DNA from 2 places in the Bradyrhizobium symbiodeficiens genome. Region 2 is predicted to be linked to the other one. Evidence: predicted binding sites of a transcription regulator. Region 2 holds the regulator's gene; the other holds the start of a gene.
The links. Region 2 encodes HrcA, which represses chaperone genes, less so after heat shock. Its sites were predicted from a motif close to GTTAGCACTCNCNNNNNGNGAGTGCTAAC; they were not measured.

Region 1 (4,211 bases), 940 kb from region 2:
AGCGCAACAGACATTTTCTTGAACATCGACGTACTCTGTACTGTTTCGTCTAGATCACATGCGCCGTGGCGAGCTGATGGCTGATCGGCGTCCGCGACGTGGTCAATAAAAAGCAAAAGGCGTTTTGTTTGGTAAACGGAAGCCGCGTTTTGATTCACCACGTCGCGAGCGAGGGGCCAATTTGGCGATCAGCGTTTATTTTCGATGAACGCTGCACGGCCATGGTTAATCGCTTCTTTGCACGCCGTCGCCTGCAACCGCACAACAGTTCCGGCCGTGAACTTCGTGTTAAATCGCTTCTGCCTACAAAGACGCGTGAGTGAGGTGGGGGAGTATCCTGATGGCTGTTCACCGCAAACGTTTTCGCGTCGAGGATATCGCTGGTGGCGGCGAGATGCCGAGTTTTGACGTATCTGAAGAGGCAATCCCGATGCATAGCGAGATCATGGCGGAGCTGCGCGCGATCCGCGCACAGATGGCGAAGGGCAGCGTGCCAGCGCCCTTGTCCGGCAGCGCAGCCATGGCGGCGATCGACGCCTCCACCGCCCATGAGCTCTCCGAGGCTCGGACCATGCTCGAAACCTATCGGGCCCAGATCGAGCAGTGCGAAAAGCTCAAGGTCGAGCTCGACCTGATCCATGACGCCATCGACCGCACCAAGCGCGAAATCGCGACGCTGCACGGCAAGAGCTTCGATGGCGGCGAAATGGCCAAGGTCAATGGCGAGCTCGGCGCGGTGGTCGGCGGCACCGAGCAGGCGACCCAACAGATCCTCGAAGCCGCGGAATCGATAGACCAGGCCGCCAGCGCAATGTCGAAGGTGGACTCGGTCGACCAGCAGAAGCGGCTCGCCGACGACATCCAGGAACGCGTCATCTCGATCTTCGAGGCCTGCAACTTCCAGGACCTGACCGGCCAGCGTATCAGCAAGGTCATGGCTACGATGAAGTTCATCGAGCAGCACATCAACTCGATGATGGACATCTGGGGCGGCGTCGACGCGATCAAGGCCCACGTCGTTCCGCAGGCCGACAATCGCAGCGAGGACGACAAGCTTCTCAACGGCCCCAAGCTCGCCGGCGACGTCGGCCACGCCTCGCAGGACGACATCGACGCGCTGTTCGACTGAGCGGGCGCGAGAGACAGAAAAACAAAACGCCGGCGAAAGCCGGCGTTTTTTTGTTTTGGGAAGCTATCTCACGCTGTCATTCCGCACGCGAAGCGTGAACTTTGGTGCGCACTTGCGCACCTGAGAATCTCGAGATTCCGGGTTCGGTCCTGCGGACCGCCCCGGAATGACGGAGTAGAAATCACGCCCGCGGCGCGCAGCGGACGTAGACCATGTTGCCGTAGCGGGTGGCGGCGTCCTTGTCGATGAAGCGGGTGATCAGGACGCGGCCGTCGAAGGAGACGATCTCGCGATCCTGCTCGCCGGGGGTCGGGCCCGCCGGTCCGATGTAGTTCTTGCCGCTCGGCGACCCCTTCAGCCGCAGCTCCTGCGGGGTTGCCTGGTCGGCCAGATGCATGATCACGCCGCCGGAGGAGCCGGCGGTGATCACGTAGGGATTTTTGCACTGGGCCCGGGCGGCGGCCTCGGTGCGGGCGCGGTCGGCCGGGTTCTGGAACGAGGCGAGACCCCAGCGGCCGACGATCTCGTCGGCGCGAATGGTCGCGGGCATTTCCGGGGCGGTGCCAGGCTCGGCTTCGGGCGGCGGCGAGGACGACGAGAAGGACGGCAGGCTCATGCCGCCGCCGCAGGCGCCCAGCAGCAGCGCCAGACAAGAGGCGGCGGCCAGATTGGCAACCGTGCGCGCGTGAGCTGAATTGATCATGGCATTCCCCCGGACAAGACCATGGCCGCACCCCTCCTGCAGCCAAGCGTAAAAACGCTGCCGGAGCAATGGCGTCCTTTGATACGCCGGCGCCCCGAACAAGTTTCCAATACCACCATCCTATATCCGCCTCACCAATCGCTTAACCACCTTTGCTTGACAGGATCGCGGCCAAGCCATATTTCCGGGCCCACTATTAGCACTCGGAAAGCCCGATTGCTAAGCGCGCCGTTCGATCCCTGGGATAGGGGGTGGGCGGAAGCGCCGCCCCACCCACTTCCACTACCTCCGAAGCGAGCCTCCAAAGGGAAACGTCATGGCTAAATCCAAATTTCGTCCGCTGCATGACCGTGTCGTGGTCAAACGTATCGACGCCGAGGAAAAGACCAAGGGCGGCATCATCATTCCGGACAGCGCCAAGGAAAAGCCGTCCCAGGGCGAAATCGTCGCCGTCGGCCCCGGCGGCCGCGACGAGACCGGCAAGCTGACCCCGATCGACCTCAAGGTCGGCGACCGCGTGCTGTTCGGCAAATGGTCGGGCACCGAGGTCAAGATCGACAACGAAGAGCTCCTGATCATGAAGGAGTCGGACATCATGGGCGTACTGGCTTAAGGCCACCCGCCTGAACAGCCGCTGAATGCTTCATTGTCATGCCCGGGCCTGACCCGGGCATCCATCATTTTTCGCACCAGGATGGATTGCCGGGTCAAGCCCGGCAATGACGAAGAGAGCGCGGCAAGACACAGAATCAAACAAGACACATCACGACACACGAGGGATTGCAGAAATGGCTGCCAAAGACGTCAAGTTTTCCGGAGACGCGCGCGATCGCATGCTGCGCGGCGTCGACATTCTCGCCAACGCCGTCAAGGTGACGCTCGGCCCGAAGGGCCGCAACGTCGTCATCGAGAAGTCGTTCGGCGCGCCCCGCATCACCAAGGACGGCGTCACCGTCGCCAAGGAGATCGAGCTCGAGGACAAGTTCGAGAACATGGGCGCCCAGATGCTGCGCGAGGTCGCCTCCAAGACCAACGACCTCGCCGGTGACGGCACCACCACCGCGACCGTGCTGGCCCAGGCCATCGTGCGCGAAGGCGCCAAGTCGGTTGCCGCCGGCATGAACCCGATGGACCTCAAGCGCGGCATCGACACCGCGGTCGCGGCCGTCATCAAGGACATCGAGAAGCGCGCCAAGCCCGTCGCCGCCTCCTCCGAGGTCGCCCAGGTCGGCACCATCTCGGCCAACGGCGATGCCGCCATCGGCAAGATGATCGCCCAGGCGATGCAGAAGGTCGGCAACGAGGGCGTCATCACCGTCGAGGAGAACAAGTCGCTCGACACCGAGGTCGACATCGTCGAGGGCATGAAGTTCGACCGCGGCTATCTCAGCCCCTACTTCGTCACCAACCCCGAGAAGATGACCGCCGAGCTCGAGGACGCCTACATCCTGCTGCACGAGAAGAAGCTCTCGGGTCTGCAGGCCATGCTGCCGGTGCTGGAAGCCGTGGTGCAGTCGGGCAAGCCGCTCGTCATCATCGCCGAGGACGTCGAGGGCGAGGCACTGGCAACCCTGGTCGTCAACCGCCTCCGCGGCGGCCTCAAGGTTGCCGCCGTCAAGGCGCCGGGCTTCGGCGATCGCCGCAAGGCCATGCTGGAAGACCTCGCGATCCTCACCGGCGGCCAGCTGATCTCCGAGGACCTCGGCATGAAGCTCGAGAACGTCACGGTGAAGATGCTGGGTCGCGCCGGCAAGGTCGTGATCGACAAGGAGAACACCACGATCGTCAAGGGCGCCGGCAAGAAGCCGGACATCGAGGCCCGTGTCGGCCAGATCAAGGCCCAGATCGAGGAAACCACCTCGGACTACGACCGTGAGAAGCTCCAGGAGCGCCTCGCCAAGCTCGCCGGCGGCGTCGCGGTGATCCGCGTCGGCGGCGCCACCGAGATCGAGGTCAAGGAGAAGAAGGACCGCGTCGAGGACGCGCTCAACGCCACCCGCGCCGCGGTGCAGGAAGGCATCGTCCCCGGCGGCGGCGTCGCGCTGCTCCGTGCCAAGAAGGCGGTGGGCCGTCTCACCAACGCCAATCCCGACGTCCAGGCCGGCATCAACATCGTGCTGAAGGCGCTGGAAGCTCCGATCCGCCAGATCGCCGAGAACGCGGGCGTGGAAGGCTCGATCGTCGTCGGCAAGATCCTGGAGAACAAGTCCGAGACCTTCGGCTTCGACGCCCAGAACGAGGACTATGTCGACATGGTCGAGAAGGGCATCATCGACCCCGCCAAGGTGGTGCGCACCGCGCTCCAGGACGCCTCCTCCGTGGCCGGCCTGCTGGTCACCACCGAGGCCATGGTCGCCGAGCTGCCGAAGGAAGCTGCGC
Region 2 (4,211 bases):
CCTCGATGCCGTAAGGCGCCAAAAGCTCGCGCATCTCGGCGAGCTTGCCGGGATTGTGGGTGGCGATGACCAGCTTTCCGGTGATTCGGCGGTGCATGAGCTTATTGACTACGCGACAGCCAGTTTCTGCAAGTCCACCAGACGCGCGATGCCCTTCTGGGCCAGCGCCATCAGTGCCAGGAACTCGTCCTGCGTGAACGGTTCGCGTTCCGCGGTGCCTTGCACCTCGATGATGCGGCCATCGCCGGTCATGACGAAATTGGCGTCGGTCTGGGCTTCCGAATCCTCGGCGTAGTCGAGATCGAGCACCGGCGTGCCGTTGTAGATGCCGCAGGAGATCGCAGCGACGTTGTCGCGCATCACGTTGGCCTTGATCATGTTGCGCGCCTTCATCCAGCTGATGCAGTCGGCGAGCGCGACCCAGGCGCCGGTGATCGAGGCCGTGCGCGTGCCGCCGTCGGCCTGGAGCACGTCGCAATCGACCGTAATCTGACGCTCGCCGAGCGCTTCGAGATTGACGATGGTGCGAAGCGAGCGGCCGATCAGGCGCTGGATCTCGACGGTGCGGCCGCTCTGCTTGCCGGCGGCGGCCTCGCGGCGCGTGCGTTCGGAGGTCGCGCGCGGCAGCATGCCGTATTCGGCGGTGACCCAGCCGCGGCCCTGGCCCTTCAGCCACGGCGGCAGGCGATCTTCCAGCGTGGCGGTGACCAGCACATGGGTGTCGCCGAATTTCACCAGGCAGGAGCCTTCCGCATATTTGACCACGCCGCGCTCCAGCGTCACGGGGCGCAATTCGTCGGGCGCACGGCGGCTTGGCCGCATGGGAAATCCTCCAAAACTCGTCGGTGTAGGGCTGTTCGCGGTGCTTGTAGGTGGGGTGAGGGTATGCGGCAAGGGGAAAGGACAAGGCTTTTTCACCCTCCGGTTCTCCGCCCTGCAATCGCGACGCTTGTCAGAACCCTCCCGGATGGACAGATTACATGCGTCTGACAGGAGTTACCGTCTGTGGCCCATCACGATCCGATCCATCTGATCGCGCCGCGCGCGGGCCTCGCCCAGCTCAACGAGCGTTCCCGCGACATCTTTCGTCAAATTGTCGAAAGTTATCTCGCGACCGGTGAACCCGTGGGCTCGCGCAATATCTCGCGCCTGATCGCCATGCCGCTGTCGCCGGCCTCGGTCCGCAACGTCATGGCCGATCTGGAACAGCTAGGCCTGATCTATGCGCCCCACACCTCCGCCGGCCGGCTGCCGACGGAACTCGGCCTGCGCTTCTTCGTCGATGCCCTGATGCAGGTCGGCGACCTCAACGAGGCCGAGCGGCAATCGATTCAGAGCCAGCTCACCTCCGTCGGCCAGGCGCACTCGGTCGAGGCGGCGCTGGACCAGGCGCTGACGCGGCTGTCGGGCCTGACCCGCGCTGCCGCGGTGGTGCTGACGCCGAAATCCAATGCGCGGCTGAAGCACATCGAATTCGTCCGGCTGGAACCGGAAAAGGCGCTGGTGATCCTGGTCGGCGAGGACGGCCAGGTCGAAAACCGCGTGCTGTCGCTGCCCCCCGGAGTTCCCTCCTCGGCGATCACCGAGGCCGGCAATTTCCTCAATGCGCGCATCCGCGGCCGGACCCTGGCCGAGGCCCGGCTCGAGCTCGAGACGGCGCTTGGAGAGGCCCGCGCCGAGCTCGATCAGCTGGCACAGAAGGTGATTTCCGCCGGAATCGCCAGCTGGTCCGGCGGCGAGACCGAGGACCGCCAGCTTATCGTCCGCGGCCACGCCAATCTGCTGGAAGATCTGCATGCGCTGGAGGATCTGGAGCGGGTTCGGCTCTTGTTCGACGATCTCGAGACCAAGCGCGGCGTTATCGACCTGTTGGGGCGCGCCGAGACCGCCGAGGGCGTGCGCATCTTCATCGGCAGCGAGAACAAGCTGTTTTCGCTGTCGGGGTCCTCCACCATCATCTCGCCCTATCGGGATGCCGCCGGCCATATCGTGGGCGTTTTGGGTGTAATCGGGCCGACGCGGCTGAATTATGCCCGCGTGATCCCGACCGTGGACTACGCCGCCCGCATCGTCAGTCGCCTGCTGGGAGGCTGACCGGCGTTTGATCCGTTCACGGGCGCTTGATTTTCGGCGCCCGAAGCACGATATCCGGGCCAGAAAAAGTCCCACGCGACTTCAAAACCAGACCAATTCGAGAAATGAGCCGATGACCGATCGAGACCGGCAACCCGAAGACACGACTGCTGCGACCGGCGAGCCCGTGGTGTCGAAACCCTACATCATGCCCGACGATCCCGAGCCCGGCTCGGTCGAAACGTTGCAGAAGGAAGCCGCCGAGGCGCGCGACCGCATGCTGCGGACGCTGGCCGAGATGGAGAATTTGCGCAAGCGCACCACCAAGGAAGTCGCCGACGCCCGCCTCTACGGCATCACCGGCTTTGCCCGCGACGTGCTCGACATTGCCGACAATCTCCAGCGCGCGCTCGATGCCGTTCCACCCGAGGCCCGCGCCACGGCCGATCCCGGCCTGACCGCGCTGATCGAGGGTGTCGAGCTCACCGAGCGTTCGCTGCTCAACGCGCTGGAAAAGCACGGCGTGAAGAAGCTGGATCCGCAGGGCCAGAAGTTCGACCCGAACTTCCACCAGGCGATGTACGAAGTGCCTGATGCGTCGGTGCCATCAGGAACCGTCGTGCAGGTCATGCAGGCCGGCTACACGATCGGCGAGCGCGTGCTTCGCCCGGCCCTGGTCGGCGTCGCCAAGGGCGGCGCGAAGCCCGCGCCGGCCGCCAACACCAATGAGCCGAACAGCGCGGCGAACTGATCGATCCTCATGGTGAGGAGGCGCGTTAGCGCCGTCTCGAACCATGTAGGCCAGGCTGCCGCAGCGGGGCCTTCATCCTTCGAGACGCGCGCGAAGAAGCGCGCTCCTCAGGATGAGGGTCTTGCAGTTGTTCGCGCCGATTACGCGCTCACCGCGATATCCGCAGACTGAATCCGCTTCACGCCGGCCTTGGCCATATCGGCCCAGGCTTTGGCGAGCGATCCCTGATTGTCGATGCCGCGGCAGGCGTCTTCCACCACATAGACCTCGAAGCCCGCCTTGCGCGCGTCGAGCGCGGTCCAGGCGACGCAGAAATCCGTCGCGAGGCCAGCGACGAAGACGCGCTTGATCTTGCGGCCCTTGAGATAGCCGGCAAGGCCCGTCGAGGTCTTGCCGTCGGCTTCGAGAAAGGCCGAATAGCTGTCGACGTCCTTGTGAAAGCCCTTGCGGATGATCAGCTCGGCGTGCGGAATCGCGAGGTCCTTCGACAGCGAAGCGCCGTCGGTGCCCTGCACGCAATGGTCGGGCCACAGCACCTGCTTGCCGTAGGGAAGGTCGACGGTCTCGAACGGCTTCTTGCCGGAATGCACTGACGCAAACGAGATATGGCCCGGCGTGTGCCAGTCCTGCGTCATCACCACGTTGGCAAACGCCTTCGAGATCTTGTTGATGACGGGCACCACTTGCTCGCCCTCTTTCACCGCGAGGCTGCCGCCGGGCAGGAAGCAGTTCTGCACGTCGATCACGAGCAGCGCGGATGCATCGTCCGGCTTGATCGATGCCGCTGCAAAGAGTGCCGTTGGCGCGAGAGTCGCAAGCGCCGTCGTTCCAAGCATTGCGAGGACTTGCCGTCGATCCAGCATCGTTGCCTCCCTTCAGGGTGATCCAACGGGAGCGAAGCCTAGTTCCGTTCGTACACGAACAGAAGCCGGAAAATGCGGCCGGCATTGGGGAGGGTTGGCCTGACAAGCCCACAGCACCGTCATCCCGGGGCGCGCAAAGCGCGAGCCCGGGATCCATAACCACAGGGAGAAGTTTGGCGAAGACCTTTTTGCAACCGCGAGATCACGCGGTATGGATCCCCGCCTCCGCGGGGAGACACCGAATGTGTTTCGCGCCTCAGCCCTTCGGCTGAATCCCGTCGCGCACGGCGCGGAAGCGGGTGAAGGCGGCCGGCCACTGGTCGCGCGGGGCGCTGGCGACGATGCGCAGCGAGGCGCCGCCGGTCGAGAAGCGGATCCACTGCACCACGGTGACCGGGACCTTGTCCTTGCCGCTGACGCCGTCGATCCGGGTCTCGAAACCCTGCTGGCCGTTGATGCGGATCGGCTCGGACATGGTGACGCGCGATTCGCGCACGCCGGGGATCTGCAGCGCCGCCTCCTGG

Region 1: the regulator HrcA is predicted to act here: its motif matches at 2,028-2,056, upstream of CIT39_RS05135 (co-chaperone GroES).

The regions. Positions count from the first base shown of each region.
Region 1 is NZ_CP029427.2:1,103,454-1,107,664, reverse strand. Features, by position in the region: gene CIT39_RS05150 (L,D-transpeptidase family protein) at 1-26, opposite strand, end outside; gene CIT39_RS05145 (protein phosphatase CheZ) at 341-1,129, shown strand; gene CIT39_RS05140 (hypothetical protein) at 1,311-1,832, opposite strand; gene CIT39_RS05135 (co-chaperone GroES) at 2,149-2,445, shown strand; gene groL (chaperonin GroEL) at 2,621-4,211, shown strand, end outside.
Region 2 is NZ_CP029427.2:166,204-170,414, reverse strand. Features, by position in the region: gene rdgB (RdgB/HAM1 family non-canonical purine NTP pyrophosphatase) at 1-97, opposite strand, end outside; gene rph (ribonuclease PH) at 109-822, opposite strand; gene hrcA (heat-inducible transcriptional repressor HrcA) at 1,006-2,094, shown strand; gene grpE (nucleotide exchange factor GrpE) at 2,207-2,824, shown strand; gene pncA (bifunctional nicotinamidase/pyrazinamidase) at 2,965-3,687, opposite strand; gene CIT39_RS00765 (hypothetical protein) at 3,944-4,211, opposite strand, start outside.